Regions from separate parts of the Oceanobacillus phoenicis genome, predicted to be linked through region 1. Evidence: riboswitches for the same ligand, from Rfam matches in the RefSeq annotation. Region 1 holds a riboswitch; each other region holds the start of a gene.
What was found. A riboswitch is a leader RNA that binds a small molecule or an ion and turns the genes downstream of it on or off. The one in region 1 is predicted to bind thiamine pyrophosphate.
Positions count from the first base shown of each region.

Region 2: linked by a shared signal. The riboswitch ahead of thiW (energy coupling factor transporter S component ThiW) and the one ahead of thiM (hydroxyethylthiazole kinase) in region 1 are both predicted to bind thiamine pyrophosphate.
Region 3: linked by a shared signal. The riboswitch ahead of thiT (energy-coupled thiamine transporter ThiT) and the one ahead of thiM (hydroxyethylthiazole kinase) in region 1 are both predicted to bind thiamine pyrophosphate.

Region 1 covers NZ_JBDFME010000001.1:3,947,925-3,951,106, reverse strand. The annotation lists gene ABC346_RS19765 (Lin0512 family protein) at 1-322, opposite strand, end outside; gene thiM (hydroxyethylthiazole kinase) at 356-1,135, opposite strand; TPP riboswitch at 1,226-1,328, opposite strand; rRNA gene rrf (5S ribosomal RNA) at 1,714-1,829, shown strand; tRNA gene ABC346_RS19750 (tRNA-Met) at 1,918-1,994, shown strand; tRNA gene ABC346_RS19745 (tRNA-Asp) at 2,076-2,152, shown strand; gene thiL (thiamine-phosphate kinase) at 2,306-3,182, shown strand, end outside.
Region 2 covers NZ_JBDFME010000001.1:171,779-174,960, forward strand. The annotation lists gene ABC346_RS00930 (LytTR family transcriptional regulator DNA-binding domain-containing protein) at 1-1,015, opposite strand, end outside; TPP riboswitch at 1,110-1,225, shown strand; gene thiW (energy coupling factor transporter S component ThiW) at 1,305-1,796, shown strand; partial or broken gene tenA (thiaminase II) at 1,852-2,490, shown strand; gene thiD (bifunctional hydroxymethylpyrimidine kinase/phosphomethylpyrimidine kinase) at 2,487-3,182, shown strand, end outside.
Region 3 covers NZ_JBDFME010000001.1:3,133,056-3,136,237, forward strand. The annotation lists gene ABC346_RS15750 (hypothetical protein) at 1-1,079, opposite strand, end outside; gene thiT (energy-coupled thiamine transporter ThiT) at 1,216-1,785, opposite strand; TPP riboswitch at 1,909-2,012, opposite strand; gene ABC346_RS15760 (M3 family oligoendopeptidase) at 2,072-3,182, opposite strand, start outside.

The DNA.
Region 1 (3,182 bases):
TTAAATCATTTTTATCCTGCTGATCTTCCAGAAAAATCCCACTAGTAGTTGCCAGGCCTCCAGGTAAGATCTCAACAGTGACTGTACCATAAGGAATTAATTGTTTTATTTTGTCGTGATCCAATTTTTCCAGATCCAATGGGATGCCCAGTTTTACATGTACCTTCATCTTATCTAAGTCACCATCTGGTAGAATTTTCTTCATTCCTGGCATAGAATTGGTATGGATTGCATTCATCACAGCTCTTTCTGATGCAATATTCACGTTCTGTCCATGTACATCTACGCCTGTTCTTGTCTCGATAAAGAGAAGATTTTCCAATTGCTTTTCCTCCTTCCATATTGTTACAAATCCTTATAGTTCGTGAACTTGTTTGTATTTTCCTACTTTTTCATCGGATAGAAAGTATAATTCATCGAGTAATGCCGGAATAAATGTTCCAGGCCCAGATGCTTTTTCCATTGCTAATTCAGCTGCAATACCATAACTTGTCACAGCATATATACCTGCTTGATAAAAGTCATCAACTACACTTATAAAAGGTCCAACAAAAGATGAAAGTAAACAGCCACTAGCCGTAATGTTTTGTAGCATTTCATGCCCGTTTTTACATAACGCAGTTCGCCTACCATCTGTCACAACGTCAACTTTCCCAGTTGAGATGACAACCGTATCATATTTTTTAGCGACTGTTTTTGCGATTTCTGGATCGTTTTCTTGAATAATGGAATCTGGCCCCTTTGTTTTTTCTAACTTACCCGCCAACACAGCTATTTCCCCAGCATTAGCACGTATTGTAGCTAGCTTTACCTTTTTAAGTATGTCATCAATGATCTCCGTCCGAAAATCTGTACCTCCAACTGCAATGGGGTCAAGAATAACTGGAACCCCATTCTTGTTTGCTTCCATTCCAGCTTTTAACATTGCTTCTCCCCGGTCTTCCGTTAATGTCCCCAGGTTTAGCACTACTGCATCGGCCATTTCTCCATACTTTTTAGCTTCTCTTGGAGTATGAGACATCGCAGGTGACGCTCCGATAGCGATTAAACCATTAGCAGAAAAATTAGATGCAACTTCATTGGTAATATTAAAAATAAACGGTTTATTTTCTTTAATCTTAGCAATAGCATCCACCAAAAATTCTCCTCTCCTATTAATTTAGAATAAAGAACAAAAAAACCACCCCAAAATGGAGTGGTTATATATACAGCTACAGAATAGGTATAGTCGCCAACTCCACTTTCCTACGCTGGTATTAACCAGTTCAGGTTCAAAGGGATTAAGAAATGAATCTTATCTCAGCCAATTGGCACCCCTAGTGGATTTTTATTTATTCTACCTATATCTTATTTCATTTTTTCTTAAAAGTAAAATTATTCATATGAGTCAATTTTCATCGATACTTAAGTTTTTATTATTTTATTAAAATGTTCGGATTATAACAATGACCTGGTTTGATCGTAATGGAAGTTGGCGGTATCGGTATGATGAAACTTAAAAAAACATAACACTTAAATGTACGCACAAATGTAGATTTTCTAACTGAGACTAATTTAAATTAGCAACTCGTTTAGCGATATTAGATTGTCATATCAACGTTTACTAGCATTTTTTTATAAAAACAAACGACGAAATAAAAAAAGTTTTAAAAAGGTATTGCTTTTTTATAGTTCTATGGATATAATATTACTTGTCCTTGTTTTTAAGGATTGTCTGGTAGCGATAGCGAGAAGGTCACACCTGTTCCCATGCCGAACACAGAAGTTAAGCTTTTCAGCGCCGATGGTAGTTGGGGTTATACCCCTGCAAGAGTAGGACGCCGCCAGACAAGGATAATTTATCCTTAGATTGGATAGAATATGTTAGTATAACACATAGAAGTGTACGACCATATTTTCCCATATCATAATGCATATCGCGGGGTGGAGCAGTCTGGTAGCTCGTTGGGCTCATAACCCAAAGGTCGCAGGTTCAAATCCTGCCCCCGCAACCAAATTATTTATAGTAAATAACTATTACTAAGATCCAGATTCACCATTGAAATACTGGATACCATACATAAGTAAAAAAAGTTGGTCCGGTAGTTCAGTTGGTTAGAATGCCTGCCTGTCACGCAGGAGGTCGCGGGTTCGAGTCCCGTCCGGACCGCCATGAAAATTATATTAGAAATTGTAGAGCACATGGTTTTAATTAAAACCTGTGTTTTTTTAGTTTGTGGACATAATTTAGTCGTCCAATTTTTTTCTTTTTTCTTTTGTTTTTGCTATGATAGTTGGTAGTGAATACAAAGAATGGTGATTTTAAATGGATGAGTTTTCTTTTATAGATTCGATTAAGCCGACATTTTATCAGCAGTCTTCTCTTGTAAAAGGAATTGGAGATGATGCTGCTGTCTTTCGAAGTTCGATGGATATTGTTACAGCAGTAGATACCTTTGTAGAGGACGTACATTTCTCTCGTTCTACTATGGAACCATTTCATATCGGTTATCGTGCATTAGGAGCAAATATAAGTGATTTAGCAGCAATGGGAGCTTTACCTAGTTTTTATTTAGTTTCTATTGTTATACCAAAGAATTGGACTGAAGAGGAGCTATCTCAGATATATTTAGGTATGGATGATTTAGCTTCGAAGTATCACATGGATATTATTGGTGGAGACACTGTTTCTGGTAAACAATTAACAATCTCTATTACTGTGATTGGATATACGAATACAAACAAAGCTCGATATCGTCGGCATGCAAAAGAAGGAGATATTGTTTTTGTTACGGGTACGTTAGGGGACTCTCAAGCAGGGTTTCATATCTTGTCCAATGAAAATAATTATGTTGATCAAGATTTTTATATAAGTCGACATCGAAAACCCGAACCGAGAGTGGCTTTTGCACTAGCTTTAGAAAAACTGGACAGAGTATCTTTAAATGATGTTAGTGATGGCATTGCTAATGAGGCAAGTGAAATTGCAGAAGCTTCTAATGTATCTATTGTTATAAGCGAAAATGACATACCAGTTGCACGTTCTTTTTATCAATTTACGAATGAGCAACAATACCATTGGAAATTATCTGGTGGTGAAGATTTTGAACTTCTAGGAACAGTAGATAAGCACGATTGGAATGTAGTAAAAAAAGCTGCTGAGGAAACAAACACCCAATTAACGATAATTGGTAATGTTGTAG
Region 2 (3,182 bases), 3.8 Mb from region 1:
ATTCAACCATTTTTGTTTTTGATAAAGGTACTTGTGTTTTTTCTTTATCCTGTAACACAAGACTGTAACTATTTCTTGTCCACGTGATCACTTCTCGTACTTTTTGCAAATTTACAATATAAGATCGATGACATCGAAAGAAACCCTGATGTTCTAATTTCTCTTCTAATTGACGAAGTGTAAATGCTGTTCGGAACGATGACCCCTTCATATGTACTACAGCTTGACCTTCTTCGCTTTCAATGTAGTCAATCTCTGGAGGATCAAGAAGTACTATTTTGTCATTTACTTTAGATGGTATTTTATTTAGCTGGAAAGAAAAATCTTGTTTATCTAATCCTTCATCAGAAACATCGTCTATTTCTTGTTTCTCTTCATTTTCTGCCGTTTTTATTTCAACCGTTTGTAACCCCTCTTCATTAAGTCGATATACACTCTCTGCTAATGTAATTGCGCTTTCCATATTAGAAGTCAATATTAATACACCTTTATTATTCTTTTGCAGGTATTTTAAAACATGAACCAATACTCGTTTGGTCTCAAGGTCAACATTTAAATCTGGCTCTTCAAATAGAATAGCACTTGCATCTTGTATAATTATTTTCCCATACTGAACTCGTCTTTGTTCAGACTCTGTTAATTTATTTATGCGTTTATCCTTCACCTCATACAACTGTAATTTTTCAATCAAATCTTGATGATTGACATTCGTTTGATATAATTTTTCCATAAATCGAAAATATTCTTTTATATTCATCCGTTCGTAAAGGCCGTTATTCAATAATTGAAGTCCTAACGCTTGAAAATACTCCACTTTATCTTTTAATGAAATTCCATTTAATTCGATACTACCGTTATTGATTTTTTTATCTCCAACGATCATTTTGATTAACATCTGTCTAACATTTAAAGAGGAGTGAATAGCAACAACTTCTCCTTTTTGAATCGTTAGATTAAACGTCGAAAACAATATGTGGTCTCCATGTCGATATTCTATTTCTTTCAATTGAAGCATCTATCTAATCCCCTTTGAATACTAATTTTATCTACACTAGATGACAGAATTTATTTATTTTGTTACAGTTAATATGAAGTAAATAAATACGAAAAGCAACTACTAGGGGTGCCCAATAAGATGTGTGGGCTGAGAGGAAAGCACCTACTTTCCGACTCTTATGGACCTGATCTGGTTAATACCAGCGTAGGGAAGTAGTCAATAATTTTGATGATTACATTCTCAGTATACCAAAACCAGGTCCTTTAGTTGGGCTTGGTTTTTTTGTGTTTTGGAAAGGAGAGATAAAGTGAGAAACACCCGCGTCTTAACATTGATGGCTGTCCTTGTTGCCATCGGTACAATTGGTTCGCAGTTATTATGGTTCCCTGCTGGTGTCGCCCGTGCATATCCAGTACAACATGCAGTAAACGTTATCGCAGCAGTGTTACTTGGTCCAGGACCTGCTGTTGGGGTTGCTTTAATGATTGGTTTACTTCGGAATCTTTTAGGTCTAGGAACATTATTAGCTTTCCCAGGAGGAATGATTGGCGCTTTATTTGCTGGGATACTCTACCGAAAGTGGCGCTATCGTAGCTTAGCGGTTACCGGAGAAGTTCTTGGTACAGGAATTATTGGTTCTTTACTCGCAGTTCCCTTTGCGAATTTACTTATGGGATCAAGTGTAGGTGCAATCGCCTTTCTTCCGGCATTTTTTGTTAGCAGTGTTTCTGGAGCTTGTATAGGTTGGTTTATTCTATCTCGGGTTCATAAAACAAACTTCATGCAAATCCATACGTAGGAGGAATAGAATGAAATTTACTGAGGAGCTAAGACAAGAAAATGATGATGTATTTATGTTAATTAAGCAGCACCCGTTTGTAGATGGGATAGGAAAGGGAATACTACCATTACAGGCAGTTAGAAATTATATCCAAGCCGATTACGCTTATTTAAATGGATTTATGAAAACCATTGGCATGGCTATCGCCAATGCTGATGATCGTGATGATATTGCCTATTTCAATGAACTCATACAGTTCTCATTGCATGATGAAATTCAAGCACATCTTTGTTTCTGTAATTATATAGATGAGAATTATGAAGATTTACAAGGACATCCTTTACCACCTACAGGAGACCATTATGTAAAACACATGATGTATCATGCACAAACAGGATCTACTGGAGAAGCACTTAGCGCTCTATTGCCATGTCCTTGGACATATTATGAGATTGGCAAACATTTAAAAGATATGTATTGACCAACAGATGATCACTCGTTTCAAATATGGATTCAATGTTATGCAGATACGAAACAAGATATAGAGGAAATGTGTTCCCGGCTTGATCAACACGCTTTACATGCTTCTGAAAAAGAAAAGGCGAATATGAAAATTGCTTTCCGAAAGAGTTGTCAATTAGAATACTTATTTTGGGAAATGGCTATGTCCACTGAGAAGTGGCCGACACTGAAGGAGGATATAAAAAAATGAATAATGTATCATGTACATTAACGATTGCTGGCACTGACCCTAGTGGCGGAGCTGGAATACAAGCAGATTTAAAAACATTTCAAGAACTACAAACGTATGGCATGTCAGTGATTACTTCCGTAGTTGCTCAAAATACTACTGGTGTAACTTCTGTCCATCATATGCCTATTAATATGATTAAAGATCAACTTGAAGTCATTATGAGCGATATGCCGATTCATGCTCTTAAAACGGGCATGATTGCCAATAAACAAATGATGGAGGTAATCTCTAAAAAGATAGAGAAAATAGATGCTCCTTATGTTATGGACCCAGTTATGGTTGCAACAAGTGGTGACTCACTCATTGATAAAGAAGCTCGTTCATTTCTACGAGAATGTCTGCTCCCACAAACAACACTAGTGACTCCTAATATTCCAGAAGCAGAATTTATTACTGGTCTTTCGATTAAAACAACCGAAGATATGAAGGAAGCTGCAAAGTATATCGTCGATCATTTTAATGCGGATGCCGCACTTATAAAAGGAGGCCACATGGAAGGAGAAGCAGTAGACTTTCTATATGACGGATCTGCGATTCATACATTTTCAGCTAAACGAATCAATACAAGAAACACTCATGGTACGGGGTGCACCTATTCTGCTGCTATTACTAGTTATCTCGCTAAAGGATACCCTGTTGTAAAAGCAGTT
Region 3 (3,182 bases), 810 kb from region 1:
TGAATGGAAGCAACAATATCAAATAGTAAGGCAGGCCCTTCTTCTACACCTAATATTCTACCTGAAAACTCCGGACTACCAAGAAAGAAGAAACCAGCAATAGGTATAACTGGCCCCATAGCCTTAAAAGCAAATACAAAACCATTTGTAATATGACTTCCTACATAATCTAGTGCGTTTTGTTTTCCAAACGCAATTGTTGAAAGCAATAACAATATTACTGCAACTCCACCAACAAAAGCAGCCCCATCACCACCTACTAATTCTGTATTGGCAATAAATTTACCGTACATCATATACACGACTACAGCTAACAGAGCAATTGGTACAATAATCGCAAATAGTTTACTCCATGTTTGCAACTGTTTCGTTTTAGGCTGGTGTACAGAATGCTCCGACTGTTGCAGTTGTTTTAGCTCCCTTTCGTTTTCCGGATCATTTTTCGAGCGAATATGCTTGCGATAAAGTATATATGCAATTGCAATGGCAACTCCGCCGGCAACTAATGAGAGAATAAGTGAACGATCCGCAACGATACTTGTATCTAAATTTGCAGCAGTTGCCGATAGATTTGGAGCAACTTGAACGATATAATCAGATGATAATGCCATTCCTTGACCGGCAATTGCAATAGCAACTGCGGCTACCATTGCCGGTAACCCCGCTCTAATTGCAGCAGGAACCAATAATGCACAAATTAACGGCACTGCTGGAGTCGGCCAGAAGAATAGTGAAATTACATAGGTTACCCCTATTAATACAAAAAATGATACGTGGCCATTTACCATTACTCTTTGTATTGGCTGTATCATTCGTACATCTGCTCCAAGGTCTTTTAAGGAATGTAATAAGGCAAGCATAAACGTAATAATCAAAAATATACTAAATAATTCTTGTGCGGCAACTAGATTTGCATGAAAGATTGCTGTAAATCCTGAAACGATACTGCCATTAAATACCCATGACAATATAAAAGTTCCTAACAAGGTCGGCAGTACAATCCCTTTCCTGAAAATCATTGTGATGATAATTACGAGTGTAAACACCCCATAAATGAAGTGCGCCAGGGTTAATGTCATCTTACATTCTTCCTCTCCTTGAATGTACTATAACCTATGCAAACAGAAGAATTTTCGCTACTGTAACCTTCTTCACTTAATAACAAAAGTCTGAGAACTCTTGGTCCTCAGACTTTTGTTTGTGTGAGCAAATTGCCTACTTTGTATGAAGTAATGTTTTTGGTTGCTTATGAAATAAAAAGAATACTGCTAATGCACTCAGTATAAAAGAAGGTAACATATACGAGCCGTTATATAAGAGAGAATATAGCCATACTGGTTGACCTTCTACGGCAGATTCAAAGAATACAACCCCAGCAATATAATGTGCAATAAATCGTGCAAATGAGCCGATAAATACTCCTAGAGTAATTAAGAATAAGTATGATTTGATCTTATTTTCTCGTACATTTTTTTGTACTGATTTTGCTACAACTCCCGCTAGACCAATGACAGTAAATGCAATGGCGTAATCAATGAATCCTTGCAATGGCACCAATACAAATGCAGTACCTACAGCAATTTGTAACATACCCCATAGAAACCCTGATAATAAGCCACCTTTTAGCCCCCAACGGAATGCAACAATAAATATTGGAATCATAGCAAAATCGATTGATCCACCTTGTGGCCATAGTTTTATTTGCAATGGAATTAAATCTAGTAATAGTGCAAGCGCCGAAAATACAGCAACCTCAACTAAAAATAACGTCTTTTTTGTTGTCATTATCTACTCTCTCCTTTACGGTCAGAAATCGTTTATTTACACAACAAAAAAGTAATGCCAAGGGGAAGCTTCTTGATGGGACTGCGTCATACAGTCTTTGCTCCGCTCACACATTACTACTATCCATCAAAAAGACTACAATCCCTACGCTAGTACTAACTAACAGGTTCAAAGGGTCAGAACAATCAATGTCCACTCTCAGCCATATGGCTCCCCTTGCAGGCTTTTTCTATTTACTTTTTTGCTATATTTTATTGTACGTTAATCTGGTTATTTATACAATAGTTTATAATTGAAGAAATGTCTCAACATCTTCCACACATAAGGAAATTGCCTCTTCCCAAAAATCGGATTTCGTCAAATCAACATGTAAATGTTTTTGTGCCAATTCCTCTACAGACATTCTTCCGGTATCCCTTAGTAAAGCTATATAATCATCTTCAAAATTCCCGCCTTGTTCTTGGGCATGTTTATAGATTCCCAGACTAAATAAATATCCGAATGTATACGGGAAGTTATAAAAAGGTACTCCAGTTATATGAAAGTGCATTTTTGAAGCCCAGAAATTTGGATCGTATTCATCAAGCTTATCGCAGTATGCTTCTTTCTGTGCTTCTACCATCAATTGATTTAAGCGTTCTGTCGATACCATACCTTTTTTTCTTTCTTCATAAAAACGTGTCTCAAACAAAAATCTGGAATGTATATTCATAAAAAATGCAATACTACGCTGAATTTTCAATTCGAGTTGGGATCTCTTTTCTTCTTTTGTTGCTGCAGATTGTACAGATGCATCTGCAACTATCATTTCTGCAAAGGTAGATGCTGTTTCCGCTACATTCATAGCATATCTTTGATTTAATCCATTAACATCGTTCATTACATGTTGGTGATAAGCATGTCCGAGTTCATGAGCCAACGTCGCGATATTAGAAGACGTTCCAGAATAAGTCATAAAAATTCTTGTTTGCTCACTGTTTGGAAAACTTGTACAAAAACCTCCAGGACGTTTTCCTGGTCGATCTTCTGCTTCTATCCAATTTTTTTCAAAAGCCATTTGAGCAAAGTCTGCCATTTTAGGACTAAATTTCGCAAAATGATTAACGATAAATGCAGCACCTTCTGAATAACTTTTCTTTTCCTCCGCTTTGCCAATCGGAGCACCAATGTCATAAACAGTTAATTTATCTAGCTCCAGTAATTCAGCTTTCTTATCTAAGTATTTTACAAAATACTGTTTATTTCTTTCTATTGCTCCCCACATTGCATCGAGTGTTTCTTGTTTCATACGATTTTTCTCTAACGGTTCTTTTAGAACATTATCCCATCCGTAATGCTTGTAGGTTTGTAGTCGAAACCCTGCCAGATGATTTAATGTTTGGCTGATTAAATCTGCT